Regions from separate parts of the Pseudomonas sp. GW821-FHT09D08 genome, predicted to be linked through region 1. Evidence: predicted binding sites of a transcription regulator. Region 1 holds the regulator's gene; the other holds the start of a gene.
What was found. Region 1 encodes sigma-54, which starts transcription at its own class of promoters, with help from an activator protein. Its sites were predicted from a motif close to ANTGGCATNNANNTTGCTNT; they were not measured.

Region 1 (15,183 bases):
TCCGGCGCGATACGGTTGGCCACTTCGATGGCCTGTTCCATGTCACGCACCAGGATCAGCGCGCCACGGCCATTGATCGACTTCTCGATGATCTCGGCGCGGTCCATGGTCGGCAGCAGCTTATTGATGCTGGCGGCGACCTTGTCGAGGAACTCGGCGTCCGGGCTGACCAGGATCGCCTGGGCGTCCTCGTCGTGCTCGGCCTGGGAGAACAGGTCCATGGCGATCCAGTCCGGATCGGTCTGGCCGTCGCACACCACGAGAATTTCCGACGGGCCGGCGATCATGTCGATACCGACCTGGCCGAACACGTGGCGCTTGGCAGTGGCCACGTAGATGTTGCCGGGGCCGACCACCTTGTCGACCTTCGGCACGCTTTCAGTGCCATAAGCCAGGGCGGCAACCGCTTGGGCACCGCCGATGGTGAACACGCGGTCGACACCGGCAATGCAGGCGGCAGCCAGTACCAGTTCGTTGATTTCACCGCGCGGGGTCGGTACCACCATGACCACTTCGGTCACGCCGGCCACCTTGGCGGGAATCGCGTTCATCAACACCGACGAGGGGTACGAGGCCTTACCACCCGGCACGTACAAGCCGGCACGGTCCAGGGGCGTGACCTTCTGGCCCAATACGGTGCCGTCGGCCTCGGTGTAGCTCCAGGAATCCTGCTTCTGTTTTTCGTGGTAGCTGCGCACTCGGGTCGCGGCGACTTCGAGGGCCTGGCGCTGGGGCGCGGTGATGCGCGTCAGGGCCAGTTCCAGGCGTTCGCGGGGCAGGATCAGGTCGGACATGGACTTGACGTCCAGACCGTCGAACTGCCGGGTGAAATCCACCAGCGCCGCATCACCGCGCTCGCGCACGGCCTTGATAATGTCGAGGACCCGCTGGTTGACCGAGTCGTCGGACACGCTTTCCCAGCTCAGCAGATGATCCAGATGATGGGCGAAATCCGGGTCGGCAGCGTTGAGTCGGGCAATTGCAGTGGACGTGGTCATAGCGAGGGCCTCAATAGAATTGGCAAAAACTCAGGCGCCCTAAACTAGCAGTCGTTTCCGCTTGGGCACCTGAGAATTCTGGCTATGAGGCGGATAGACGGGCGCAGCTTTTCAGCTACGCGGGTGAGTCAACCGCGGTGTCGAGACTCCACTGCCTTGCGCAGGGTGTCGATCAACGCCTGGATACGGGCGTGCTGCATCTTCATCGACGCTTTGTTGACGATCAGCCGAGAGCTGATGTCGGCGATAAAGTCCTGCGGTTCGAGACCGTTGGCACGCAGGGTGTTGCCGGTGTCGACCACGTCGATGATCTTGTCGGCCAGGCCGATCAGCGGCGCCAGTTCCATCGAGCCGTAGAGCTTGATGATGTCGACCTGACGGCCTTGCTCGGCGTAGTAGCGCTTGGCGACGTTGACGAACTTGGTGGCCACGCGCAGGCGGCCCTTAGGCTCGACATCACCGACACGGCCGGCGGTCATCAGCTTGCACAGGGCAATGCGCAGGTCCAGCGGCTCGTACAGGCCTTGGCCGCCGTATTCCATCAACACGTCTTTACCGGCGACACCGAGGTCGGCCGCGCCATGTTCAACATAGGTCGGCACGTCGGTAGCCCGTACGATCAGCAGGCGAACGTCGTCCTGGGTCGTAGGGATGATCAGCTTGCGGCTCTTGTCCGGATTCTCGGTCGGCACGATGCCCGCTTCAGCCAGAAGCGGCAAAGTGTCGTCAAGGATGCGGCCCTTGGACAGTGCGATGGTCAACATGGGAAACGTCAGTCCTTCATCAGGCTATTGCTGTCCGGTCGCAAACGGCGCCAGACACAGATCGAGGCCATGACAGCCTCGATTTGAAACAAACCAGTGTCTGTAGGAGCGAGCTTGCTCGCGAAAAACGTCAACGATAACGCGTTTATTCAGACTCAACGCGGTGCCCACGAGTTCTTCGCGAGCAAGCTCGCTCCTACAATGCAGTGGGACTAGCCCGGAACGCGGCGGATTTTCGCGCCGAGCATCTGCAGTTTCTCTTCGATGCACTCGTAGCCACGGTCTATGTGGTAGATGCGGTCGATCAAGGTATCGCCTTCGGCGATCAGCGCCGAGATCACCAGGCTGGCCGAAGCGCGCAGGTCGGTGGCCATGACCGGCGCGCCCTTGAGCTTCTCGGTGCCGGTCACGATGGCAGTGTTGCCTTCAACCTGGATCTTCGCGCCCATGCGGTGCAGTTCGTACACGTGCATGAAACGGTTTTCGAAGATGGTCTCGATCACGGCCCCCGTGCCTTCGGCAATGGCGTTCAAGGAGATGAACTGCGCCTGCATGTCGGTCGGAAACGCCGGGTATGGAGCGGTACGCACGTTAACGGCTTTTGGCCGCTTGCCGTGCATGTTCAGCTCGATCCAGTCTTCACCGGTGGTGATTTCGGCACCGGCTTCGCGCAGTTTCTCCAGGACCGCTTCCAGGATGGTCGGATCGGTGTCCTTGACCTTGACGCGACCACCGGTGACGGCGGCAGCAACCAGGTAGGTACCGGTCTCGATACGGTCCGGCATCACTTTGTAGGTGGCCGGGTGCAGGCGTTTCACACCGTCGATGGTGATGGTGTCGGTGCCGGCGCCGGTGATGTTGGCACCCATGGCGATCAGGAAGTTGGCCAGGTCGACCACTTCAGGCTCGCGCGCAGCGTTTTGCAGCACACTGCGGCCGTTGGCCAAAGCAGCAGCCATCATGATGTTCTCGGTACCGGTCACACTGACGGTATCAAAGAAGAAGTTGGCGCCACGCAGGCCGCCTTCCGGCGCCTTGGCCTTGATGTAGCCGCCTTCGACGTCGATGGTCGCGCCCATGGCCTCAAGGCCACGGATGTGCAGGTCCACCGGACGCGAGCCAATGGCGCAACCGCCAGGCAATGCGACTTCGGCTTCGCCGAAACGAGCGACCATCGGGCCCAATACCAGGATCGACGCACGCATGGTCTTCACCAGTTCGTACGGGGCGATCAGGGTCTTGATGGTGCGCGGATCGATTTCGACGGACAGCTTCTCGTCGATTACCGGCTCAATACCCATGCGACCAAACAGCTCGATCATGGTGGTGATGTCGTGCAGGTGCGGCAGGTTGGCCACGGTCACAGGGCCATCGCACAGCAGGGTCGCAGCCAGGATCGGCAAGGCAGAGTTTTTCGCACCGGAAATGCGAATCTCGCCATCAAGGCGGGCACCGCCGGTAATAATCAATTTATCCATAAGAATCTCGACGCCTTGGGGGCTCAGGTGCGCTCGGCCCAGGCCGCGCGGCTGAAAAATTTCATAGTGACCGCGTGGATGCTGCCATCGGTGATCCACGGGTTCAAATGGGCATAGATCTGCTGCTGACGCTTGACCGGGCTGAGTGCCGCCAGTTCATCGCTAATCACGTTCAGCTGGAAGTTGCAGCCTTCGCCTTCAACTTCTACGTTCGTATCCGGCAGCTTTCCTTCGAGAAAGCTCTTAACTTCTAGGGCCTGCATGATCAACCTCTATCGGCGCCCAGTGCGCACGGGTCGCACATCATACAAAAAAGCCCCGCGCCTGCGAACCCCGCATAGCAGGACTCTGACGGGGGGCTTTATCGATAATGTGTATTAAGGATGCGCCAACAGCTCGGTCAAACCGGAAACTTCGGCGATTTCACGCATGTCTTCGGGCAATGCACGAAGGGTGACCGACTTTTTGGCCGCTTCGGCATCACGCATGAAACACAGCAGCAACGACAAGCCGACACTGCTGGACTTGGTTACCGCCGAGCAATCCAGCACTAGCGCAGGGGCCGTGCTGGTCTTGATCAGCGCCTGGCCCTGCTTGCGCAGGTCAGGCCCGGTGCGGTAATCGAGCACGCCGCTGAGGAACAGCTCGCCCGCGTCGCCGAGACGAACAGCCGACTCGGTCATTGCACAGGTTTCCCGGCGGCTTTATCGGTCTCTTCCTTGGCCTTGGCGACTTCACCGGCCCAACCATTGATGGTTTTGTCCAGGTCGTTGCCATTGCGCTGCATCGCGTCGGCGAACTGGTCACGGAACAGCTTGCCGATGTTGATGCCGTTGATGATCACATTGCGCAGTTTCCACTCGCCATTGATCTTCTCCAGCGTGTACTGCACAGGGTAGACGGCACCATTATTGCCCTTGACGCTCATGTTGACACTGGTGCGGTCACCCGACTCATCCCCGGCGGGAGCGACGGTAATGCCCTGGTTGTTGTACTCGAGCAAAGCGTTGCCATAGAACTGGAACAGGCCGCGCTTGAAGTTCTCCTGGAACGTCTGCATTTGCGCAGGGGTGGCCTTGCGCGAATATTTGACCGTCATGATGCTGCGCGAAATACCTTCAGCATCGACGACCGGGCCCACGATGCTGTTCAGCGCCTCGTAGAATTTGCTCGGATCTTGCTTGTACTGCTCTTTATTGGCAGTCAGGTCAGCCAACATCTTGTTGGTAGTGTCCTGCACCAGTTCGTGCGCAGAACCCGCTGCGTTGGCCATCAACGGCAGCGCTGCCAGCAGTACCAGGAGGCCACGTCGCAAGGTAGAGATCATGTACAGATTCCTCATTTGGCGTCTTTATTGACCGTATTGAGCAGGAATTTACCGATCAGGTCTTCAAGCACCAGCGACGACTGCGTGTCGTGGATGGTCGAGCCATCCTTGAGCAGCGCTGTTTCCCCGCCCACACTGACACCGATGTACTTCTCGCCCAGCAGGCCCGCAGTGAGGATAGATGCAGTGGAGTCGGTCGGCAGATTATCTACCTTCTTGTCCAGTTGCATCGTCACTCGACCGGTGAAGCTGTCGCGATCCAGATCGATTGCCGTGACCTTGCCGATGGTCACACCGGCCATGGTCACTTTAGCTCTGACAGTCAAACCGGCGATATTGTCGAAGTACGCGTAAAGTTTATAAGTATCGGCGGTGGGGCTGGCCGAAAGGCCGCTGACTCGCAGGGCCAGCAACAGTAAAGCCAGGATGCCAGCCAGCAAGAAAAGGCCGACACCGATTTCCACAGTGCGGTTTTGCATCAGAAATCTCCAAACATCAAGGCGGTCAAAATGAAGTCAAGGCCCAGTACTGCCAACGAGGCGTACACAACGGTCTTGGTGGTGGCGCGACTGATCCCTTCTGAAGTGGGCTCACAGTCATAGCCTTGGAATACGGCGATCCAGGTCACTACAAAGGCGAAGACGATGCTCTTTATGATGCCGTTGAGCACGTCACCGCTGAAGGTCACGCTGTTTTGCATGTTGGCCCAGTAGGAGCCGTCATAGACGCCCAACCAGTCCACCGCCACCCACGAGCCGCCCCAGATACCGACCACGCTGAAGATCATCGCCAGCAACGGCAGGGAAATAAAGCCGGCCCACAGGCGCGGGGCAACAATGTACTTGAGCGGGTCCACGCCGATCATTTCCAGGCTGGACAACTGCTCGGTGGACTTCATGTTGCCGATTTCGGCGGTCAACGCAGAACCCGCACGCCCGGCGAACAGCAACGCGGTCACGACCGGCCCCAGCTCACGCAGCAGCGTCAGGGCAACCATCTGCCCTACCGCCTGCTCCGAACCGTAGCTGGACAGGATATTGAAGCCCTGCAACGCCAGCACCATCCCGATGAACACCCCGGAGACCACAATGATCACCAGGGACATCACGCCCACCGAATGCAACTGCTTGATCAACAGGCCGAAGCCGCCGCCGATGCCACCGCGGCCGAGCAACGCGTGAAACAGGAAAATCGTCGAGCGGCCCAGCACTTCGACGATGTCGATACCGGATCGACCGAAAAGGCGAACCTTCTCGATGAGAGATGTCTTGCGCATCAGCGCTTCCCCAGAAGGTCTGAGCGGTAATCCGCTGCCGGAAAGTGAAAAGGCACAGGGCCATCGGGATCGCCGGTCATGAATTGGCGAATACGCGGGTTGTCGGCGTTCATCAGCTCTTCAGGCGTACCCTGCCCCAGCACCTGGCCATCGCCGACTACATAAAGGTAATCGGCAATGCTCGCGGTTTCTGCAAGGTCGTGGGAGACCACGATACTGGTGATACCCAGCGCATCGTTGAGCAGACGGATCAGGCGTACCAGCACGCCCATGGCAATCGGATCCTGGCCGACGAAGGGCTCGTCGTACATGAGGATCTGCGGGTCGAGGGCAATGGCACGCGCCAGGGCCACGCGGCGCTTCATGCCGCCGGACAGTTCGTCGGGCATCAGGTCGATGGCACCACGAAGGCCCACGGCCTGCAGTTTCAGCAACACAATGTCACGAATCATTTCGTCGGACAGCTGGGTATGCACCCGCAACGGAAACGCCACGTTCTCGAACACATCGAGGTCGGTAAACAGCGCACCGCTCTGGAACAGCACCCCCATATGCTTGCGCGCATCGAACAGATCACTGCGCGACAGCGTCGGCAGGTTCTGGCCGTTGACCCATACTTCACCGGCGCTGGGGCGCAATTGCATGCCCATCAGACGCAGCAGCGTGGTCTTGCCGCAACCGGACGGCCCCATGATGCCCGTGACCTTGCCGCGGGGAATGCGAATATCGACGTTATTGAAGATGCTGCGCGTCCCGCGCTTGAAGGTCAGTCCCTTCAGCTCGACCGCGTAGGCGTTATCGGCACTCATCTAAACTCCTTGGGATGCAGCCTCTCACTCAGACACCATGCATGCGACAAACGTTTGCAACGGTGACGCATATAGATAGCCACATGGGCTGGGCGGACCGAACTGGCGGCGAACTATATCACTGCTGGTACAGGGCGCCCAAGGCCGGAACTGCGCTAGTTCAGTTTAGGGACAGGGAAAAAACGTTGCTGGCTATGTTACTGAGGATGGTTCTCAGGCATTCGTTGAATAAAGCCTGACGAACTTGCGTGAGGGAATTGATCATTACCGCTATAATCGCCGACTTTTCGTCAGGCTATACGACTTCAGACATGAGCCAATCCAGCGACCTTATTCAATCCGCGCAACGCACCATCCGCCTCGAAGTTGAAGCCGTAGAAGGCTTGCTGGCCCATATCGACGCAGATTTCGTACGCGCCTGCGAGATGATCCTGGCCAGCAAGGGCCGTGTTGTCGTGGTCGGCATGGGCAAGTCAGGCCACGTCGGCAACAAGATCGCCGCCACCCTGGCCAGCACCGGGACCACCGCATTTTTCGTGCATCCGGCCGAAGCCAGCCACGGCGACATGGGCATGATCACCAAGGATGACATCATCCTGGCGCTGTCCAACTCCGGCACCACCAACGAAATCGTGACCCTGCTGCCGCTGATCAAGCGCCTGGGCATCAAGATGATCAGCGTCACCGGCAACCCGGAATCTACGCTGGCAAAGGCCGCCGACGTGAACCTGAATGTTCACGTGGACCACGAGGCCTGCCCGCTGAACCTGGCGCCGACCTCCTCCACCACCGCCGCCCTGGTCATGGGCGACGCCCTGGCCGTGGCGCTGCTGGAAGCCCGTGGATTCACCGCTGAAGACTTCGCATTTTCCCACCCGGGTGGCGCCCTGGGCCGCCGCCTGCTGCTGAAAGTGGAAAACGTCATGCATTCAGGCGAGGAATTGCCCCACGTCCAACGCGGCACCCTGCTGAAGGACGCGCTGATGGAAATGACCCGCAAGGGCCTGGGCATGACCGTGATCCTGGAAGCCGACGGGCGCCTGGCCGGGGTATTCACTGACGGTGACCTGCGTCGCACCCTGGACCGCACCATCGATATCCGCACCGCGACCATCGACGCCGTGATGACCCCCCATGGCAAGACTGCACGCCCTGAAATGCTGGCAGCCGAAGCATTGAAGATCATGGAAGACCACAAAATCGGCGCGCTGGTGGTGGTCGATAGCGACGACCACCCGGTGGGCGCCCTGAACATGCACGACTTGCTGCGTGCGGGAGTGATGTAAATGACCAGCGACCTGTTGCAACGCGGTAAACAGATCAAACTGGCGATTTTCGACGTTGATGGCGTGCTGACCGATGGCCGCCTGTACTTTCTCGAAGATGGCAGCGAATTCAAGACGTTCAATACCCTCGACGGCCAGGGCATCAAGATGCTGATGGCTTCGGGCGTGCAAACGGCGATTATCAGCGGCAGAAAAACCCCCGTTGTGGAACGCCGCGCACAAAACCTCGGTATTCCTCACCTGTATCAGGGCCGCGAGGATAAACTGGTGGTTCTGGACGAGCTTCTTGGCCAACTCAACCTAAGCTATGAGCAGGTTGCCTATCTGGGCGATGATCTGCCCGACTTGCCGGTCATTCGCCGAGTGGGCCTGGGCATGGCCGTCGCCAATGCGGCGACGTTTGTTCGCGAGCACGCCCATGGCGTCACCACCGCCCGTGGCGGCGAAGGTGCCGCCCGCGAGTTCTGTGAACTGATCCTGCGAGCCCAGGGCAGTCTTGAAGCGGCCCACGCCGCCTACCTATAGAGCGTTTTATGCTGAGTAAAAAGATTCGCAACTTCCTGCTATTCGGGGTCATTGCCGCGCTGTTTCTGGCGGTGGGCTACTGGAATATCAGCCCGGGGCGCTTCCTCGACCAGCCTGTTGCGCAGGTTGACGAAGGGGCTATCGACTATTACGCAACCAATGCCTACAGCGTGCAGTTCCTGCCCGACGGCAAGGTGCAGTACGAGATGACCTCGGACAAAGTCGAGCATTTGAAGGCCACCGAAGTCACCCTGCTGACCAACCCGGACCTGAACCTGTATCGCGGCACCGAGTTCCCATGGCATGTCACGAGCAAGCGTGGCGAGGTGAACCCGGACGGCACCGAGGTAGAACTGATTGACTCGGTACGCGTTGCGCGCACTGACGCCAAAAACCGTGACACCGTGATTACCAGCAGTCGCATGACCGTATTCCCACAGAAGCAATATGCGCAGACCGAGCAAGACGTTAGAATCGACGGCGCTGGCGGTGTATCGACTGGCAAGGGAATGAAAGCGTATTTGAAAGAAAGCAGGATACACCTGCTATCGAACGTAAGAGGACAGTATGAGGCTCGTTAAAACTCTCCCTATTTTGCTCGGTCTGGGCGCAGCACTGGGAAGCGTGAGCGCCTGGGCTCTGCCGAACGATAGCCAGCAACCGATCCACATCTCGGCTGACGATGCGCAGCTGGATGACAAGCAAGGCGTCGCCACCTATACCGGCGGCGTGATCATCACCCAGGGTTCGATGAAGATCACCGGCAACACGGTGACACTGACGCGCACCCAGGCGGGCGATATCGACGTAGTGACTTCGGTGGGCAACCTGGCTTACTTCGAACAGAAGCAGTCGGCTACCGACACCGGCCCGATGAAGGGCTACGGCAAGACCATCCAGTATCACGCCCAGCAGAATCGCATCGTGCTGATCGACCAAGCCAAGGTACTCAGCCCCGATGGCAACTCCACGGAAGGCGAGAAGATCACCTATGACACCGTGAAGCAGATCGCCAACGCCGGTCGTGCCAATGGCAGCAAGGTCACCGCGCCACGCCCACGCATCGACATGGTTATCCAGCCGAAGAAGAAGGCCGAGTAATGGCAACCCTGAAAGCCCAGCATCTGGCCAAGGCCTATAAAAGCCGTCAGGTCGTGCGCGACGTCAGCCTGTCGATCGACAGCGGCCAGATCGTCGGCTTGCTTGGCCCTAACGGCGCCGGCAAGACCACCTGCTTCTACATGATCGTCGGCCTGGTCCAGGCGGACCAAGGTCGCGTACTGATCGACGACCTGGATGTGAGCCACCAGCCAATGCACGGCCGCGCCCGTGCCGGTATTGGCTATCTTCCGCAGGAAGCGTCGATCTTCCGCAAGCTGTCAGTATCCGACAACATCATGGCCATCCTTGAAACCCGCAAGGAACTCGACCGTGACGGCCGCCGCAAAGAACTGGAAAGCCTGCTGCAGGAATTCCACATCAACCACATTCGCGACAACCTTGGCATGAGCCTGTCCGGTGGTGAGCGTCGTCGCGTGGAAATCGCCCGCGCCCTGGCCACTGCCCCCAAGTTCATCCTGCTGGACGAACCGTTTGCCGGCGTCGACCCTATCTCGGTCGGCGACATCAAGCAGATCATCCACCACCTCAAGGCCAAGGGCATCGGTGTACTGATCACTGACCACAATGTGCGTGAGACCCTCGATATCTGCGAAACCGCGTATATCGTCAACGATGGCCAGCTGATCGCCGAAGGCGACTCTGCCACCATCCTGGCCAACGAACTGGTCAAGGAAGTGTACCTGGGTCACGAGTTCCGCCTGTAAGGCCGCCTGCAACAACAAGGCGGTGGCAGGTCGTTTGCCCGATGCGCGGGAGTCAATGAAAACCTCCGGATTTTTATTGTTACCGCGCTCTAGGCAAAGCCCCCGATATCAGGCATATAATTTGCTTATGTTTGGCGCTCACGCGCCCTGTCGTGGATGGCGCATTGCGCCGGCGAATAAGGTGTTAAGCCCCTGCCATGAAACCATCGCTAGTCCTGAGAATGGGCCAGCAGCTGACGATGACACCGCAGCTGCAACAGGCCATCCGCCTGCTCCAATTGTCGACCCTGGACCTGCAACAGGAAATCCAGGAGGCCCTGGAGTCCAATCCGATGCTCGAACGCCAGGAAGAAGGCGACGACTTCGATAATGCAGACCCATTGGCCGACAACATCGAGCAAAAACCCAATTCCGACGTACAGGAACCCTCCTACCAGGAATCCGCCCCCACGGTGGATAACCTTGAGGAAGGCGATTGGAACGAACGCATTCCCAACGAACTCCCGGTGGACACCGCCTGGGAGGACGTCTACCAGACCAGCGCCAGCAGCCTGCCCAGCAATGACGATGACGAGTGGGACTTCACCACCCGTACTTCCGCCGGCGAGAGCCTGCAGAGCCATCTGCTGTGGCAACTGAACCTCGCGCCGATGTCGGACACCGATCGCCTGATCGCCGTGACCCTGATCGACTGCATCAATAACCAGGGTTACCTGGACGAGACGCTCGAAGAGATTCTCGAGGCCTTCGACCCGGAACTGGACATCGAGCTGGACGAAATCGAAGCGGTCCTGCACCGCATCCAACAATTCGAGCCCGCCGGCATCGGTGCCCGCACCCTGAGCGAATGCCTGCTGCTGCAACTGCGCCAGCTGCCCGCCAAGACCCCATGGCTCGCAGAGGCTCAGCGCCTGGTCACCGACTACATCGACCTGCTGGGCAGCCGCGACTATAGCCAGTTGATGCGGCGCATGAAGCTCAAGGAAGACGACCTGCGCCAGGTCATCGAGCTGGTGCAAAGCCTCAACCCGCGTCCAGGCTCGCAGATCGAGTCCAGTGAAGCCGAATACGTCGTTCCCGACGTGATCGTGCGCAAGGACAACGAGCGCTGGTTGGTGGAACTGAACCAGGAATCGGTGCCGCGCCTGCGGGTCAACCCGCAATATGCCGGTTTTGTGCGCCGTGCCGATACCAGTGCCGATAACACCTTCATGCGCAACCAGTTGCAGGAAGCGCGTTGGTTCATCAAAAGCCTGCAAAGCCGCAACGAAACCCTGATGAAAGTGGCCACCCAGATCGTCGAGCATCAGCGCGGCTTCCTGGAATATGGTGACGAGGCGATGAAACCGCTGGTCCTGCACGACATCGCAGAAGCGGTGGGCATGCACGAATCGACGATTTCCCGGGTGACCACACAAAAATTCATGCATACCCCACGGGGCATATATGAGCTGAAATACTTTTTCTCCAGCCATGTCAGCACATCCGAAGGCGGCGAATGCTCGTCCACGGCGATCCGCGCAATCATCAAAAAACTGGTTGCTGCGGAAAATCAGAAAAAGCCGTTGAGTGACAGCAAGATCGCTGGTTTACTGGAGGCACAAGGCATTCAGGTCGCCCGTCGAACCGTCGCCAAGTACCGCGAGTCCCTAGGGATCGCGCCTTCCAGCGAACGTAAGCGTTTGATGTGACGGGCGGGCCACAGCGTTCCAGTGGCGGGTATTCCTACCCGCCGCTTTATGCACTGGCAACGAAGGAGAAGCTGTATGCAAGTCAACATCAGTGGACACCATGTAGAAGTCACCCCTCCACTACGCGACTACGTCGAGCAGAAGCTGAGGAAGCTTGAGGGTCATTTCGACAAGATCACCAACGTGCAGGTCATCATGAAGGTCGACAAGCTTCAGCAGAAAATCGAAGCGACTCTTCAGATACCCGGTGGAGAAGTGGTCGCCAATGCCGAACATGAAGACATGTATGCATCAATCGACTTGCTCACAGACAAGCTTGACCGCCAACTCAAAAAGCATAAGGAAAAGAATCTGAGCCTGCTTCAGGGCACAGGTCGTTAACTCTCCCCCCATGATCCGACTTGAAACCATCCTGACCCCCGGCCGTTCCCTCGTGAACGTGCCGGGCGGCAGCAAGAAGAAAGCCATCGAACAAATTGCCAACCTGATCAGCAGCCAAGTGCCTGAGCTGGAGATGCAAGATGTCTTTGAGGCTCTGATTGCCCGTGAAAAACTCGGCTCCACCGGTTTTGGCAACGGCATCGCCATTCCCCACTGCCGCCTCAAAGGCTGCGAGACACCTGTCAGCGCCCTGCTGCACCTGGACGCACCTATCGATTTCGACGCGATCGACGGCGCCCCGGTAGACCTGCTGTTTGTTCTGCTGGTCCCACAGGCCGCCACCGACGCACACCTGGAACTGCTTAGGCAGATCGCAAGCATGCTCGACCGCAAGGAAGTACGCGACAAACTGCGCAGTGCCAGTAGCAACGAGGCGCTGTATCAAGTTGTCCTGGATGAACAAAACGGGCAGTAATCATGCGTTTGATCATCGTCAGCGGCCGCTCCGGCTCGGGTAAAAGTACCGCCCTCAACGTCCTTGAGGACAACGGCTTCTATTGCATCGACAACCTGCCCGCCGGTCTGCTCCCGGAATTGGCGGAGCGGGCACTGATCCATACCGAATTGGCACAACCCCTGGTCGCGGTTTCGATTGACGCCCGCAACCTGCCGAGCCACCTCACGCGCTTTCCGGAATTGCTCGAAGAGGTGCGCGCCAAGCACATTCATTGCGATGTGCTGTATCTGGACGCCGACGAAGAAACCCTGCTCAAGCGCTTCTCAGAGACCCGCCGACGTCACCCCCTCAGCAGCCCGCACCGTTCCCTGGCCGAAGCCATCGAGGACGAAACCAAGCTGCTGGGGCCGATCATTGACCTCGCCGACCTCAAGATCAACACCACCAGCCTCAACCTGTACCAGTTGCGCGATGCCATCAAGCTCCGCCTGCTGAACCAGCCGGAGCCTGGCACGGCATTTCTGGTCGAGTCCTTTGGTTTCAAGCGTGGCATGCCGGTGGATGCCGACCTGGTGTTCGACGTGCGCTGCCTGCCCAATCCTTATTGGAAGCCGGAACTGCGCGACCAGTCGGGGCTGGATCAGCCTGTGGCCGATTACCTGGCCGCGCAACCGGATGTGGATGAGATGTTCCAGGACATTTCCAGCTACCTGCTCAAATGGTTGCCGCGCTTTGCCGCGAGCAACCGAGCCTATGTCACCATTGCCATCGGCTGCACCGGCGGTCACCACCGCTCTGTCTACCTGACCGAGCGCCTGGGCCAGGTGCTGCAACAAACCCTCAAGAACGTCCAGGTTCGCCACCGCGACCTTAGCTGAAAGGAACACCCCCGCGATGCCCGCTCTGGAAATTGAAATCATCAACAAGCTGGGCCTGCATGCCCGCGCCTCGGCCAAATTCGTCGGTATTGCCGGGCAGTTCCCTTGCCAGATCCGCGCCGGGCGTACACCTGAGAGCATGGTCGATGGCAAAAGCATCATGGCGATGATGATGTTGGCGGCCGGCAAGGGCACCAAGATTCATTTGAGCACCGAGGGCGAGCAAGAGCAGGAAGCAATGGACGCCCTGGTGGCGCTGATCAACAACTTCTTTGATGAGGGTGAGTAACCCCTCCCCCCGCTGAGGCCTCACCCCAAGGCGGTATCCATCACCATCATCAAGCAGAACCCCATGCACAACCCCAGGCTCGCGAGTTTTTCGTGACCGTTGCGGCGCGACTCCGGGATCACTTCGTGGGTGACCACCAACAGCATCGCGCCAGCGGCCAGTGCCAGGCCCAACGGTAACAGCACCTCGGCCAGGGTCACCAGCCAGGCGCAAAGCACGGCGAACACCGGCTCTACCAAGCCTGACGCGGCGCCGATCAGGAACGCCCTGATCCGCGACATCCCTGCCCCAGCCAATACCAGCGCAATGACCAGGCCTTCGGGCACATCCTGCAAAGCAATGCCCATGGCCAAGCTGTCGGCATCCGGCATGCCGCCGCCGGCTGAGACGCCAACGGCCATGCCTTCGGGGATATTGTGGGCGATGATGGCAAACACGAACAGCCAGATACGCGGTGGAATCACCGGTTTATCCGGTGTGCCCACCAACATCTCCGGGCTGGCGCCGGAGACCTTGCGGTCCACCAGATACAGACCGAATGCCCCCAGCATGATGCCGAAGCTGATCAGCCCACCTGCCCCCCAGGGCGAAAGACCAAGGGCTTCGGCCGCAGCAATTCCCGGCACGACCAGCGAAAACGCGGTCGCCGCCAGCATCACACCGGCACCGAAGCCCAACAAGGTATCGCTCAACGCCACCGGCATCCGCCGAATCACCAAGACCGGAACCGCCCCCAGCGCCGTGCCAAGCGCGCAAATCGCCCCGCCCTGCAGGGCGCGCATGATGCGCGGTGCCAGATCCAGCCAGGCCAGCCCGTGGGCCACCAGCAATGCAGTACCTGCCAACAGCAGCAGCGAACCAAACGCATAACGAAACATTCGCACGCTGCTGATCGCCAGTGTTTCAGAGCCCATAGTCGGCCTTAGATCTTGTTATGGAAGTGAATGTCAGGTCAACGCGGCCTGATAGCGTGCGGCGACTTCCGGCCAGTTGATAACACTGTAGAAGGCGTTGATGTATTCAGGTCGACGGTTCTGGTAGCGCAGGTAGTAAGCATGCTCCCAGACGTCCAGGCCGAGGATCGGCGTGTTGCCATTCATCAACGGGCTGTCCTGGTTGCCGCTGCTTTCCACTATCAGCGTCTTTTGCGGAGTGACACTCAACCACGCCCAGCCGCTGCCGAAACGGGTCAAGGCGG
Region 2 (15,183 bases), on a different contig from region 1:
CGCGGCGGTAATAAAGGAAGGCAATTGAAAAGGGAGTGGCAGTTTAAAGCGAAGTTCCGACCACGTCACCGCCTTACGGGGGTTGGCCCCCCCTGACGGCTGTGTATACTTACCGCCATTTTAACGCCCTGGAACCTCCTTGATGGTTGATCACCTGATTGCATTTGCCACTGCCCACTATCTGCTCGTGGGTGCCTTCGTCATCCTGCTGGCGCTGCTGATCGCTCACGAATTGAGCCGTGGTGGCCGCAGCCTGAGCACGTCGGAGCTGACCGCGCTGGTCAACAAGGATGAGGCCATTGTGGTGGATATCCGCCCAGTCAAGGATTTCGCCGCCGGCCACATCGTCGGTGCCCTGAACATTCCTCAGGACAAGCTGATCGCGCGCCTGGCCGAGCTGGAAAAGCACAAGGCCAAGACCATCATCCTGGTCGACGCCCAGGGCCAGCACGCCGGTACCCACGCCCGCGAAATTCTCAAGAGCGGTTTCACCGCCGCCAAGCTGTCCGGTGGCATCAGCAGCTGGCGCGCCGATAACCTGCCGCTGGTGAAGTGATATGAGCCAGGTCGTCGTATATTCCAGCGATTGGTGCCCTTACTGCATGCGGGCCAAGGCCCTGCTGGAGAAAAAGGGCGTTGCCTTCGAAGAGATCAAGGTCGATGGCAAACCCCAGGTGCGTGCCGAAATGGCCCAGAAGGCGGGGCGCACGTCAGTGCCGCAGATCTGGATCGGCGCCAAACACATCGGTGGTTGCGACGACCTGTTTGCCCTGGAGCGCGCCGGTAAACTCGATGCGCTGCTGCTCGTCTGACTCCTAACCCCTAAAAGACCCCAAGATCAAGAAGGATCTGCGATGACTGACCAACAGAACACCGAAGCAGCAGAAGCCCAAGGCCCACAATTTTCGCTGCAGCGTATCTATGTGCGTGACTTGTCGTTCGAAGCGCCGAAAAGCCCGGCTATCTTCCGCCAGGAATGGACCCCAAGCGTTGCCCTGGACCTGAACACCCGTCAAAAGGCACTGGAAGGCGATTTCCACGAAGTCGTGCTGACCTTGTCGGTCACCGTCAAGAATGGCGAAGAAGTGGCCTTCATCGCTGAAGTGCAACAGGCCGGTATCTTCCTGATCCAGGGCCTGGACGAAGCGTCCATGAGCCACACCCTGGGTGCGTTCTGCCCGAACATCCTGTTCCCGTATGCCCGCGAGACCCTGGACAGCCTGGTCACCCGTGGTTCGTTCCCGGCGTTGATGCTGGCTCCGGTGAACTTCGATGCCCTGTACGCTCAAGAGCTGCAGCGCATGCAACAGGAAGGCGCGCCGACGGTTCAGTAATCTCGAACCCGACGCAGAACCCAATGTGGGAGGGGGCTTGCTCCCGATGGCGGTGGATCAGTCACGTAGATGTCGACTGACACTCCGCCATCGGGGGCAAGCCCCCTCCCACATTTGTTATGTGTGCTATTTGAAGCCGAGTTGGCGCCAGCCTTCGTAGACGGCAACGGCGACAGTGTTCGACAGGTTCAGGCTGCGGCAGCCTTCGCGCATCGGCAGGCGCAGGCGATGCCCGTCCGGCAGGGCTTCGAGTACGTCGGCCGGCAGGCCGCGGCTTTCCGGGCCGAACAGGAAAGCGTCGCCTTCGGCGAAGCTGGCATCATGGAACGGTCGCGAACCCTTGGTGGTGAACGCGAACAGCCGTGGGTGGCCCAGGCTTTCCAGGCAGCTGGCCAGGTCGGCATGGCGCTGCAGGGTGGCATACTCGTGGTAGTCCAGGCCGGCACGGCGCAGGCGCTTGTCGTCCATGTCGAAGCCCAGGGGCTCGATCAAATGCAGGTGGCAGCCACTGTTGGCGCACAGCCTGATAACGTTGCCGGTATTCGGCGGAATTTCTGGTTGAAAAAGGATGACGTGAAACATGCACGGCTCCGAAGGCAAAGATGCGCTGCATTCTACCCCTGAAGAAGACCCAAGACCGAAGCTAATGCCGAAGGTGATGGGCTCATTGGCGATTGTCGGCCTGATGGTGGGCCTGATGATCGGCCGCCTGACCACCCCTGACCCGGTCGAGTTGCAGCAGATAGAGACGGCGGCGGACGGTGTGGTGGTGTGGTTCAACCGCGAACCCAAGCTGCACGGTGAGCATATCGACGGCACCGTGGCGCTGTTGTTCGACGCGCAAGGCAAGGCCGCCAGTGGGCAGCTCAAGGTCAACGACAAGGATGTGAACTGGCGCGTGCGCAAGACCGATGCGGGCTTGCTGCTGAACCTGGTGGCGGCTCGGCCGCTGCGCGGGGAGTGGAAGGGCGAGGAGGTCGATGACCGCTGGCGGCTGGAGATCCATCTCCAAGAGCAATAAAAGAGGGAGTTCCCGGCCTGCCTGTACCAGGGCTCCCAAAACGGGGTGAAGCCAGAGGCTTCGGTGTTAAAGAGGGAATCCCCGGCCTGCCTGTACCGAGGTTCCCGAAAGCGGTGTGGAGCGCGACGCGGTTCGCATCAAGCACCCCGGGTGTAAAGAGGGGATTCTCGGCCTGCCTGTACCAAGGTCCCCGAAACTGGGTTGTACTGGGGTTATTGCAGGGCGCGTGCCAGAGTGGCTGAGTTGTGCCAAAAAATTTCTCCAGAAAGCGCAAAGCCCCGGAATACGGGGCTTTGGTGTTTTCGGGGTTCAGCATTTTCTTAACAAAACGCATGTTTCGGGCTTGGAACGTGTGCGCGATGCTAGAACAGGGTGCATTGAAGCGGTGCACGGTTCTGAGTCCGTGTGGGGGGCCAAATGTGAGAGGGGGCTTGCTCCCGATGGCGGAGTGTCAGTCGATATCTATCTGACTGATCCACCGCCATCGGGAGCAAGCCCCCTCCCACATTAGACCTCGGTAGATTGGAGATCAGGCGTCGTCGCCCTCATCGTCATCCCCACCATCGACCTTCATGCCCAACTCCTTGATCTTGCGCGTCAGGGTATTGCGACCCCAACCCAGCAACACGGCGGCATCGCGACGGCGGCCCGCGGTGTGCTTGAGGGCGGTTTCGATCATGATCCGCTCGAAGGCCGGTACGGCGCTGTCCAGCAGGTTCGACTGGCCGCGTGCCAGGGCCTGGTCGGCCCATTGGCGCAGCGCCTGTTCCCAGTTGGTCACCGGGGCCGAATCCTGTGGCAGGCTCAGCAGTTCCGGCGGCAGGTCGCCGATATGCACTTCGCGGCCGGACGCCATCACGGTGATCCAGCGGCAGGTGTTCTCCAGCTGGCGCACGTTGCCGGGCCACGGCAGGTTCTTCAGGTATTCCTCGGTCTCGCTTTTCAGCAGCTTCGGCTCGACAGCCAGCTCCTGGGCGGCGCGGCTGAGGAAGTGGCGGGCGAGGGTCGGGATATCTTCGCGGCGGTCCGACATGCGTGGGATGTGGATGCGGATCACGTTGAGACGGTGGAACAAGTCTTCACGGAACTTGCCGGCGTGCACCAGGGTTTCCAGGTTCTGGTGAGTCGCGGCGATGATGCGCACATCGACCTTGACCGGTGTGTGCCCGCCCACGCGGTAGAACTCGCCGTCCGCCAGTACGCGCAGCAGACGGGTCTGGGTGTCGGCCGGCATGTCGCCGATTTCATCGAGGAACAGCGTGCCGCCGTCCGCCTGTTCGAAGCGGCCGCGACGCAGGTTGGCTGCGCCGGTGAATGCGCCTTTCTCATGGCCGAACAGCTCGGACTCCATCAGGTCCTTGGGGATCGCCGCCATGTTCAGCGCGATAAACGGCGAGGCCGCCCGCGGGCTGTGGCGGTGCAGGGCGTGGGCCACCAACTCTTTACCGGTACCCGACTCGCCGTTGATCAGCACGGTGATGTTGGAATGGCTCAAGCGCCCGATGGCGCGAAACACTTCCTGCATCGCCGGCGCTTCACCGATGATTTCCGGGGTGCGGGTCAGGGTCGGCGGAGCTTCCTGGTTCTGCTGTTCCTGGGCGTGCTGGTTGGCGCGCTTGACCAGCGCCACGGCCTCGTCCACGTCAAACGGCTTGGGCAGGTACTCGAAGGCGCCGCCCTGATAGGACGCGACAGCGCTGTCCAGGTCCGAGTGGGCAGTCATGATGATCACCGGCAGGCGCGGGTGCTGCTCGCGAATCCGCGCCAGCAGGTCCAGGCCACTGGCGCCGGGCATGCGGATGTCGGAGATGATCACGTCGGGCTGCTGGCGCGCCAGGCGGCTCATCACCCCGTCGGCGCTGTCGAAGCTCTGGGTGGTCATGCCTTCCTGTTGCAAGGCTTTCTCGAGGACCCAGCGGATAGAACGGTCGTCATCGACGATCCACACAGTTTCACTACGGCTCATGTCGATGGGGCTCCTTGTTCCAGAGGCAGAAAGATCGAGAATGTGGTGTGGCCGGGATGGCTCTCACATTCGATCAGACCCTGGTGCTGGCTGATGATGTTCTGGGTAATGGCCAGGCCCAGCCCGGTACCGTCCGGGCGGCCGCTGACCATGGGAAAGAAAATGGTTTCCTGGAGTTCCGCAGGAATGCCCGGGCCGTTGTCGATGATCTCGACCTTGGTTACCAGGCGATGGCGCACGTGGCCGATGGTGAACTGGCGCAGGGCACGGGTGCGCAGGCTGATGCGGCCAAGGCGCAGCTCGTTCTGGCTGCTGATGGCCTGCATGGCGTTGCGCACGATGTTGAGCACCGCCTGGATCATCTGCTCGCGGTCGATCAACACGTCGGGAATGCTTGGGTCGTAGTCGCGCACCAGGGTGATGCAGCCCTGGCTTTCGGCTTCTACCAACTGACAGACGCGCTCCAGTACTTCGTGCACGTTGGTCATCGCCAGCGACGGCAGCTTGTTGGAGCCGAGCATGCGGTCCACCAGGTTACGCAGGCGGTCGGCCTCTTCGATGATGACGTTGGTGTAGTCCTTGAGGTGCTCGTCCGGCAGTTCACGGGCCAGCAGCTGCGCCGCGCCGCGAATGCCGCCCAGCGGGTTCTTGATCTCATGGGCCAGGCCGCGCACCAGCATCTTGCTGGTCTCCTGCTTGGACAGCTGGGCTTCTTCCTTGGTGATGCGCAACAGGCGGTCGCGGGGGTGCACTTCGAGCAGCAGCAGGGTCGCGCCGTTGCTCAGGATCGGGGTCACGGCGTAGTCGACGGTCAGCGTTTGGCCGGTCAGTGCCGTGAGCATCGCTTCACGCTTGGTGAACGGGTGTGCCTGCTCCACCGCCTGGCGCAACGAACTCAAGGCTTCGGCCGACTCGGTGAACAATTCGCTGATGAACTGCCCATGGCTGCGCTGACCGCTGATGGCCAGGAGCATCTCTGCCGCCGGGTTCATGTACTCAAGGCGCAGGTCGTCATTGAGCAGGATGGTCGCGGTGGTCAGGTTGTCGAGTAGCAAACGGTGCAGTGCATCGCTGATGGTCATCGGGACCTCTTTTGGAGCAAGGCGCGGGCTTGAGGCACACGCTGATACAAGGAAAATGCAAAAACCAAACCAAGGCTCCGAAAAGAAGCGTGAATCCCCTGAAATAAGGGGTTAAGGCGCGAAACTGTGGCGTTCTGCCAGCCTGCTCGGGAAGTTTCGAACCAAAATGGTGTGAGCCAGTGGGAAGGGTGCGGGGTGTCGCACCAATATAGTGCGGTTTTGTGAAGGTTGTTCAGGAAGTGGCGAATTCACACAAATCCAATGTGGGAGGAGCTCCCACATGTTTGGGTCGGGTGACAGATTCAGTCTTTGTGGATACATAGCTCGGCCGTGGCGCGAATCATCGCCAGCTGCCGCAACGGGTCGTTCAGCGGCTCATGCACCGCTTCAGCCAGCCATTGAGGGCACTGCGGGTCGCTACGTTGTGGCGTGAAGTCCGCGAGTTGTTGCAGCAGGCGTTTTTGCAATTGATCCAGTTGCGGGCGAATCTGCTTCACCAGGTCCGGGCGCGGGGCGTCGGGTGCCTTGCCCTGGAACTGCCAGTCGGACAGGTGGGTGTATTGCACCAGCTTGTTTGCCTCGATCTGCGCCGAGAAAAATTGCTCGGCAGCGGCGGGCTCCAGTTTGTAGCTCGGTGCCTGGGCGATGACGCTGGCGAGCACGTCCTGCTCGCGCTTTTTGTCTTCTACCGGTTTTTTACTGTCCCATTTGCTCAGGGCCACCTGGTCGGCAATGGCCAGGCGTTCGGCGATGCTGTTGAGCAATGGCGCCAGTGTCGGCGGTGCAGCGAATGCACTGGCGCTGGCGAACAATAAAGTGAATGCAAGTAGACGCTTCAAGAGGTGACCTCCTAGGGTGCGGGCAAAAAAAAGACCTCCCGAAGGAGGCCTTTTTCATCACGCTGCGTCAAGCAGCGCTACCGGATCAGCAGCTGTAGTACAGCTCGTATTCCAGTGGGTGTACGAAGGTGCGCACTTTGATTTCTTCTTCGCTTTTCAGCTCGATGTAGGCATCGATGAAGTCGTCGCTGAATACGCCGCCTTTGGTCAGGAACGCACGGCCCTTGTCCAGCTCTTCCAGGGCTTCTTTCAGGCTGCCGCACACTTGTGGGATCTCTTTGGCCTCTTCAGGCGGCAGGTCGTACAAGTTTTTGTCGGCGGCGTCGCCAGGGTGGATCTTGTTCTGGATACCGTCCAGGCCGGCCATGACCAGGGCAGCGAAGGCCAGGTATGGGTTGGCTGCCGGATCCGGGAAGCGAGCTTCGATACGGCGAGCGCGCGGGCTGGATACGTAAGGAATGCGGATCGAGGCGGAACGGTTGCGAGCCGAGTAGGCCAGCATGACCGGTGCTTCGAAACCTGGGACCAGACGCTTGTAGGAGTTGGTCGACGGGTTGGTGAAGCCGTTCAGGGCCTTACCGTGCTTGATGATGCCGCCGATGAAGTACAGGGCGGTGTCGGACAGGCCGGCATAACCTTCGCCGGCGAAGGTGTTCTTGCCTTCTTTGGCGATGGACAGGTGAACGTGCATACCCGAACCGTTATCGCCGTACAGCGGCTTAGGCATGAAGGTAGCGGTACGGCCGTAGGCATCAGCCACGTTGTGTACGCAGTACTTCAGGGTCTGGACTTCGTCAGCCTTGGCCACGAGGGTGTTGAACTTAACGCCGATTTCGTTCTGGCCGGCAGTCGCCACTTCGTGGTGGTGAACTTCGATGACCAGGCCCATTTCTTCCATGGCGTTGCACATGGAGGTACGGATTTCGTGGTCGTGGTCGAACGGCGGAACCGGGAAGTAGCCACCTTTGATGCCTGGACGGTGGCCTTTGTTGCCGCCTTCCACGTCCTGGTCGGACATCCACGAACCTTGTTCGGAGAAGATCTTGAACATGGAGCCGGAGATGTCGGACTTGAACTTGACCGAATCAAAGATGAAGAATTCCGGTTCCGGGCCGACGAATACGGTGTCGCCGATACCGGTGGACTTCAGGTATTCCTCGGCACGCTTGGCGATCGCACGTGGGTCGCGGTCGTAGCCTTGCATGGTCGAAGGCTCGATCACGTCGCAGACGATGATCAGGGTTGGGTCTTCGGTGAACGGGTCGAGGACGGCAGTGCTGTCGTCCGGCATCAGGATCATGTCGGAGGCTTCGATGCCTTTCCAGCCGGCGATGGAGGAGCCGTCGAACATTTTGCCTTCTTCGAAGAAAGCATCATCCAGCGCGTCGCGAGCCGGCATGGTCACGTGGTGCTGAGTGCCTTTGGTGTCCGTGAAGCGCAGATCAATCCATTTAACGTCATGATCTTTGATGAGTTGAACCGACTTCGACATAGTGTCCTCCGGGTGGCTTCGGGCTGGGGTAGTGGAGTTAGCCCTTAGAATGTGGGTGATGCCGGCGCGGATAGTCCGCCATGGCAACCTGCCTCACAAGAGAGCAAATTGCATGCCAGTGCGCCAACATGGGTTTTTTGCTCCAAAAACGCCCCTATAAAGGTGCATTGCGACAAATGCCCGAAATTAGCGCACCGCAATGTGGCGTTCGCGAGTGCAAACGCACCTCTTTAGTGCGAGTCGAGTGTTGTGCATATTAACTGGTTAAACCTTGAGCGATTTCCGCTATAATCCGCGCCCCCCTTTTTCGGCAGGCCCTGCGCGCGCTGTTTCCATGAAATTAATCGTTAAAGTCTTCCCCGAGATCACCATCAAGAGCCGACCGGTACGGATGCGTTTCATCCGTCAGTTGGCCAAGAACATCCGTGCCGTGCTCCGCGATCTGGACCCGGCTGTGGTGGTGAACGGTGTGTGGGACAACCTCGAGCTGGAAACCCGCCTGACCGACGCCAAAGCCTTGAAGGACATGACCGAGCGCCTGAGCTGCATGCCGGGTATCGCGCATTTCCTGCAGGTGGATGAGTACCCCCTGGGGGACTTCGACGACATCACCGAAAAATGCAAACGGCACTTCGGCGACAGCCTTGAAGGCAAGATTTTCTCGGTGCGCTGCAAGCGTGCCGGCAAGCACCCGTTCAGTTCCATGGACGTCGAGAAATACGTCGGCAGCAAGCTGCGTCGCGAGTGCGGCGCCGCCGGAATTTCCCTCAAGGCGCCGCAAATTGAAGTGCGCATGGAAATTCGCGACCAACGGTTGTTTGTGATTCACAGCCAGCACGACAGCATCGGCGGCTACCCGCTGGGCGCCCTGGAACAGACCCTGGTCCTCATGTCCGGCGGTTTCGATTCCACGGTGGCGGCCTACCAGATCATGCGCCGCGGCCTGATGAGCCACTTCTGCTTCTTTAACCTGGGCGGGCGTGCACACGAATTGGGCGTGATGGAAGTTGCGCACTTTATCTGGAAGAAGTACGGCAGCTCCCAGCGCGTGCTATTTGTGAGCGTACCGTTCGAGGAAGTGCTGGGCGAAATTCTCGGTAAAGTCGATAACAGTCATATGGGCGTAGTATTGAAGCGTATGATGTTGCGCGCTGCGTCCCGAATCGCCGATCAGTTGCAGATCGACGCGCTGGTGACCGGTGAAGCGATTTCCCAGGTTTCCAGCCAGACGCTGCCGAACCTGTCGCTGATCGACTGCGTGACCGAGAAGCTGGTACTGCGCCCGCTGATCGCCAGCCATAAGCAGGACATCATCGACTTGGCAGAAACAATCGGCACCGCCGACTTTGCCAAGCATATGCCTGAATACTGCGGGGTCATTTCGGTGAACCCCAAGACCCACGCCAAGCGCAACCGCGTGGAGTACGAAGAACAACAGTTTGATATGGCGGTTCTGGAGCGTGCGCTCGAGAACGCCAAGCTGGTCCCGATCGATCGTGTTATCGACGAACTGGGCCAGGATGTGCAGATCGAAGAAGTCAGCGAAGCCCTGGCCGGCCAGATCGTCATCGACATCCGTCACCCGGATGCCGCTGAAGATGAGCCGCTGGAAATCGCCGGCATCGACGTACAAACGCTGCCGTTCTATGCATTGAACGCGCGTTTCAAGGAACTGGATAACAGCCGTCAGTACCTGCTGTATTGCGACAAAGGCGTGATGAGTCGCCTGCATGCCCACCATTTGCTCAGTGAGGGGCATGCCAATGTGCGCGTTTATCGACCGAGCTAAGAGCCCGGGGCTGTTTGCCTGTGGCCTGCGTCACCGGCCCCCCGACTCTGCCGTCAAGCTGTAACGGCAAGGCCTGACTCTACTGTTAATCGCTGCCACGACCTGTCAGCACACCGAATCCTCTGATCGAGATACACAAGTGATCGAAAATCTACGTAACATCGCCATCATTGCCCACGTTGACCATGGTAAAACCACCCTGGTAGACAAACTCCTGCGTCAATCCGGCACCCTGGAGCGCAACGAGCTCAACGACGAGCGCGTGATGGACTCCAACGACCAGGAAAAAGAGCGCGGTATTACCATCCTGGCTAAAAACACCGCTATCAACTGGAACGGCTACCACATCAACATCGTGGATACCCCGGGCCACGCCGACTTCGGCGGCGAAGTAGAACGCGTAATGTCGATGGTTGACTCCGTTCTGCTGCTGGTTGACGCTCAAGACGGCCCTATGCCGCAAACCCGTTTCGTGACCAAGAAGGCGTTCGAAGCCGGCCTGCGTCCGATCGTGTGCATCAACAAGGTTGACCGTCCAGGCGCGCGTCCGGACTGGGTTCTGGACCAGATCTTCGACCTGTTCGACAACCTGGGTGCCACCGAAGAGCAACTTGATTTCCAAGTGATCTACGCTTCGGCCCTGAACGGTATTGCCGGTCTGGAACACACCGCCATGGCGGAAGACATGACCCCGCTGTACCAGGCGATCGTTGACCACGTTCCACCACCGAAGGTTGACCGTGACGGTCCGTTCCAGATGCAAATCTCGGCACTGGACTACAACAGCTTCCTGGGTGTTATCGGCGTTGGCCGTATCGCCCGTGGTAGCGTCAAGCCGAACACCCCGGTTGTCGCTATCGGCGCCGACGGCAAGAAGCGTAACGGTCGTATCCTGAAGCTGATGGGTCACCACGGCCTGCACCGCATCGACGTTGAAGAAGCCTTCGCCGGCGACATCGTGTGCGTCAGCGGTATGGACTCGCTGTTCATCTCCGACACCCTGTGCCAGCCGGACACTGTCGAGGCGATGAAGCCTCTGACCGTCGACGAGCCAACCGTTTCTATGACCTTCCAGGTAAACGACTCGCCTTTCTGCGGTAAAGAAGGCAAGTTCGTGACTTCCCGTAACATCAAGGAACGTCTGGACAAAGAGCTGCTGTACAACGTTGCACTGCGCGTTGAAGAAGGCGACTCGGCTGACAAGTTCAAGGTTTCCGGCCGTGGTGAGCTGCACCTCTCGGTACTGATCGAAACCATGCGTCGCGAAGGCTTCGAAATGGGCGTTGGTCGTCCTGAAGTGATCATCCGTCAGGTTGACGGCGTGAAGCAGGAACCGTTCGAAAACGTCACCATCGACACCCCTGAAGAATCCCAGGGCAAGGTCATGGAAGAGATGGGCCTGCGTAAGGGTGACCTGACCAACATGGTGCCGGATGGCAAAGGCCGTGTGCGTCTGGAATACAACATCCCTGCTCGTGGTCTGATCGGTTTCCGTAACCAGTTCCTGACCCTGACCAACGGTGCTGGCATCCTGACCTCGATCTTCGATCGCTACGACACCATGAAGTCCGGCGACATGTCCGGCCGTCAGAACGGTGTCCTGGTATCGGTAGAAACCGGCAAGGCGCTGACCTACTCCCTGGAAACCCTCCAGGCGCGTGGCAAGCTGTTCGTTGAACACGGTCAAGAGATCTACAACGGTCAGATCGTTGGCCTGAACAGCCGTGACAACGACATGGGTGTCAACCCAACCAAAGGCAAGAAGCTCGACAACATGCGTGCTTCGGGTAAAGACGAAACCATCGCCCTGGTTCCACCTGTTCGCTTCACCCTGGAACAGGCCCTGGAGTTCATCCAGGACGACGAACTGTGCGAAGTGACGCCGAAGTCGATCCGCCTGCGTAAGAAGATCCTGGACGAAGGCGAGCGTACCCGCGCTGCCAAGAAAGCCAAGAACTGAGTTAACTCAGGCTGAATGAAAAACGCCCCCGGTCGAAAGGCCGGGGGCGTTTTTTTATGCCTGCAGATTTTGGGGTGGCTGTACTGGCCTCATCGGGGGCAAGCCCCCGATAGGGCCCTTGAGAGCCCCACAAAACCCGAATCAGAACTTGTCGAGGGTCTTGAATTTGGTCTCGCGCACCACTTCCTTCGGCTTGTACGCGCAATACCCCGGGCGCGGCCCGATCTTCGGGTGGTTGCGGCAAGTATCCGGGCGCTTGTCATAAATAGTGCAGAAGCGCGTCTTACGATCCAGGTACAGGCAGTCGTTGTTGCTCATGCGCTGCAGGGTAAAAATCTCGGATTTGTTGTTGTAGCGCTCGACGATGCCTTCCTTCTGCAACCGCTTGGCGATGTTCTTCGGCGGGTCGCCGCGCTCGAACTCATCGACGATGCCAATGCGGATCAGGTCCTTGATCTTCACCTCAACCGGCAGCGTGCAGCAGCTGGACACGCAGCCGCCGCACATATGGGCGGAGTATTTCTGCCAAGTCTCGAGACGGTCGAGTTCCGCGGCGGCGATCAGTTGAGGCTTCATCAGGGTTCCAAAAGGTGGGGCGGTATCCGGGCGCGCGATCATACCGGGATTGGTGGTTTTTTGAACAATATTTTACGGATTTCAGCTCAAAGGCGCGGATGAGGGCTGATCGGGCACGACCCCTGCATCAAAAGCGTATTAAAGGTGAATGAGTTAAAAAACTGCCGAACCAGAGCGTCTACCGTCTGTCAGACCGACTAGGCTCTAGCAACTCCTTCAATCTCGCCCGAGGTCACACCGATGTCTCAGGAACCGCTTGCACGAGAAGCAGAGGTAGCCGCATTCCGCGATGCTGTCTTGACCAAACTCACCTACGCGGTGGGCAAAGACCCGGACCATGCCTTCGACCACGACTGGTTCGAAGCCATTGCCCTGGCCGCCCGCGACCAGATGGTCGACCACTGGATGGATCACACGCGGCGTATCTACCGCAAAGGCCAGAAGCGGGTGTATTACCTCTCCCTGGAATTCCTTATCGGCCGCCTGCTCTACGACAGCCTGAGCAACCTCGGCGTGCTGGAGATCGCTCGCGAAGCCTTGTCCGAGCTGGGTGTGGACCTCGAACGCATTCGCCTGCTCGAGCCCGACGCGGCGCTTGGCAACGGCGGCCTCGGCCGTCTGGCCGCGTGCTTTATGGAAAGCATGTCGACCTTGGGCATCGCCGGTCACGGTTATGGCATTCGTTATGAGCACGGCTTGTTCCGCCAGGCGATTGTCGATGGCTGGCAGCAGGAACAGACCGAACGCTGGCTGGATTTCGGCAACCCGTGGGAATTCGAGCGGGCCGAGGTGATTTACCCGATTGGCTTTGGCGGCAGCGTCGAAACCCTGCCGGATGCCTCCGGCAAGCTGATCCAGGTGTGGACGCCCAACGAAACCGTGCGCGCCGTTGCCTACGACACCCCGGTGGTCGGCTGGCGCGGCGCCAGCGTGAATACCTTGCGCCTGTGGCGTGCCCGGGCGGTGGAAGACCTGCACCTGGAGCGCTTCAACGCCGGTGACCACTTGGGCGCCGTCGCCGAAGTAGCCCGCGCCGAGAGCATCTCCCGAGTGCTTTACCCGGCGGACAGCACCGAAGCGGGGCAGGAACTGCGCCTGCGTCAGGAATACTTCTTCGTCGCCGCCTCCTTGCAAGACCTGCTGCGTCGCCACAAAAACATGCACGGCTCGGTCCTGAGCCTGGGCGAACACGCGGCGATCCAGCTCAACGACACCCACCCCTCGATCGCCGTGGCCGAGTTGATGCGCCAGTTAGTCGACCTGCACGACATTCCGTGGGAAGCCGCGTGGGATGTGACCGTCGAAACCCTGTCGTACACCAACCACACCCTGTTGCCCGAAGCCCTGGAAACCTGGCCGGTCGGCCTGATGGAGCGCATGCTGCCCCGGCACATGCAGATCATCTACCTGATCAACGCCCAGCACATCGATGCGCTGCGCGCCAAGGGCATCCATGACTTCGACGTACTGCGCGCCGTGTCCCTGATCGAAGAAGACAACGGCCGCCGTGTACGCATGGGCAACCTGGCGTTCCTCGGCTCCCACAGCGTCAACGGCGTGTCCGGCCTGCACACCCAACTGATGCGCAGCACGGTGTTCTCCGAATTGCACAAGCTCTACCCGGAGCGCATCAACAACAAGACCAACGGCATTACCTTCCGCCGCTGGCTGTACCAGGCCAACCCCAAGCTCACCGATATGCTGGTGGAAGCCTTGGGCCCGGACATTCTCGACAACATCGAAACCCGCCTGGGCGAGCTGGAAACCTTCGCCGAGAAACAGACCTTCCGCAAAGCCTTTGCCGACCAGCGTCTGCACAGCAAGCGTGCGCTGGCCGAGATCATCCATGAGCGCCTGGGCATTTCGGTGAACCCGGCGGCGATGTTCGACGTGCAGGTCAAGCGTATCCACGAATACAAGCGCCAGTTGCTCAACCTGCTGCACACCGTGGCGCTGTACCAGGCGATCCGTGCCGAGCCGGGTACCGACTGGGTGCCACGGGTGAAGATCTTCGCGGGCAAGGCGGCGGCCAGCTATCACCAGGCCAAGTTGATCATCAAGCTGACCAACGATATCGCGCGCACCGTCAACAACGACCCGACCGTACGCGGCCTGCTCAAGGTGGTGTTCCTGCCCAACTACAACGTCAGCCTGGCGGAAAGCATCATTCCGGCGGCGGACTTGTCGGAGCAGATCTCCACCGCCGGCTTTGAAGCCTCGGGCACCAGCAACATGAAGTTCGGCCTCAATGGCGCGCTGACCATCGGCACCATGGACGGCGCCAACGTGGAGATGCACGAGCGCGTGGGCGCCGATCACATGTTTATCTTCGGCCTCAGCGCACAGCAGGTCGAGGCACGTAAACACGCCGGGGAATTCAACGCCGGGCCCGATATTGCGGCGTCCCATCGTCTGAACGATGTGCTGCAAGCGATTCGCGGCGGGGTGTTCTCGCCGGACGATCCGGGCCGCTATGTGGGCTTGATCGACGGGTTGATCGACTACGACCGCTTCCTGGTCTGCGCCGACTTCGATTCCTACTGGGATGCCCAGGCGCGGGTCGAAGCGCATTGGCATGATTCCAAGGCGTGGTGGCGTTCGGCGGTGCTCAATACCGCGCGCATGGGCTGGTTCTCGTCGGACCGGACGATCCGCGAGTACGCTACGGAGATCTGGAAAGCCCTGGACTAGATCTACTGTAGGAGCGAGCTTGCTCGCGAAAAACGCCAACGATAACGCGTGCTTTCTGATTTAACGCGGTATCTTTGCGATCTTCGCGAGCAAGCTCGCTCCTACAGCACGGTTTGCTCAGGGAATATCGACCATGCAATGGATTTTCATGCTGATTGGCCTGGTGCTCGGCTGGACGCTCGATGAGTCGTTCTATGATGCGGGCATCGGTGCGCTGTTGGGGTTGGGCATCGGCCAGGCGATTCGCCTGTCGAAGCTGGCGACCCAGGCGCAGCAACAGGCTGTTCAGTTGGAAACCACGCAGAAGGCGTTGATCGCCCTGGGTGAGCGCCTGCGGCAACTGGAAGTACCCACGCCGACACGCACTGTCATTGTCGAGCCGCCTGTGCCTAAGGCGGCACCTGTCGCCAAGGTGCCTGAACTGGTGTGGGAG

Region 2: the regulator sigma-54 is predicted to act here: its motif matches at 7,835-7,854, upstream of glnA (glutamate--ammonia ligase).

The regions. Positions count from the first base shown of each region.
Region 1 covers NZ_JBWKOX010000002.1:428,603-443,785, forward strand. The annotation lists gene hisD (histidinol dehydrogenase) at 1-998, opposite strand, end outside; gene hisG (ATP phosphoribosyltransferase) at 1,127-1,762, opposite strand; gene murA (UDP-N-acetylglucosamine 1-carboxyvinyltransferase) at 1,975-3,240, opposite strand; gene AC07OP_RS04955 (BolA family protein) at 3,264-3,503, opposite strand; gene AC07OP_RS04960 (STAS domain-containing protein) at 3,618-3,923, opposite strand; gene AC07OP_RS04965 (MlaC/ttg2D family ABC transporter substrate-binding protein) at 3,920-4,567, opposite strand; gene mlaD (outer membrane lipid asymmetry maintenance protein MlaD) at 4,579-5,046, opposite strand; gene mlaE (lipid asymmetry maintenance ABC transporter permease subunit MlaE) at 5,046-5,843, opposite strand; gene AC07OP_RS04980 (ATP-binding cassette domain-containing protein) at 5,843-6,652, opposite strand; gene AC07OP_RS04985 (KpsF/GutQ family sugar-phosphate isomerase) at 6,964-7,938, shown strand; gene AC07OP_RS04990 (KdsC family phosphatase) at 7,939-8,463, shown strand; gene lptC (LPS export ABC transporter periplasmic protein LptC) at 8,472-9,044, shown strand; gene lptA (lipopolysaccharide transport periplasmic protein LptA) at 9,031-9,564, shown strand; gene lptB (LPS export ABC transporter ATP-binding protein) at 9,564-10,289, shown strand; gene AC07OP_RS05010 (RNA polymerase factor sigma-54) at 10,487-11,980, shown strand; gene hpf (ribosome hibernation-promoting factor, HPF/YfiA family) at 12,056-12,361, shown strand; gene ptsN (PTS IIA-like nitrogen regulatory protein PtsN) at 12,372-12,836, shown strand; gene rapZ (RNase adapter RapZ) at 12,839-13,696, shown strand; gene AC07OP_RS05030 (HPr family phosphocarrier protein) at 13,713-13,985, shown strand; gene AC07OP_RS05035 (ZIP family metal transporter) at 14,006-14,899, opposite strand; gene AC07OP_RS05040 (superoxide dismutase) at 14,933-15,183, opposite strand, start outside.
Region 2 covers NZ_JBWKOX010000006.1:273,130-288,312, reverse strand. The annotation lists gene AC07OP_RS14260 (rhodanese-like domain-containing protein) at 143-556, shown strand; gene grxC (glutaredoxin 3) at 558-812, shown strand; gene secB (protein-export chaperone SecB) at 855-1,334, shown strand; gene AC07OP_RS14245 (tRNA (cytidine(34)-2'-O)-methyltransferase) at 1,461-1,916, opposite strand; gene AC07OP_RS14240 (hypothetical protein) at 1,915-2,355, shown strand; gene ntrC (nitrogen regulation protein NR(I)) at 2,885-4,321, opposite strand; gene glnL (nitrogen regulation protein NR(II)) at 4,318-5,403, opposite strand; gene AC07OP_RS14225 (chorismate mutase) at 5,706-6,242, opposite strand; gene glnA (glutamate--ammonia ligase) at 6,328-7,734, opposite strand; gene thiI (tRNA uracil 4-sulfurtransferase ThiI) at 8,069-9,523, shown strand; gene typA (translational GTPase TypA) at 9,663-11,483, shown strand; gene AC07OP_RS14205 (YkgJ family cysteine cluster protein) at 11,625-12,059, opposite strand; gene AC07OP_RS14200 (glycogen/starch/alpha-glucan phosphorylase) at 12,300-14,750, shown strand; gene AC07OP_RS14195 (DUF2339 domain-containing protein) at 14,884-15,183, shown strand, end outside.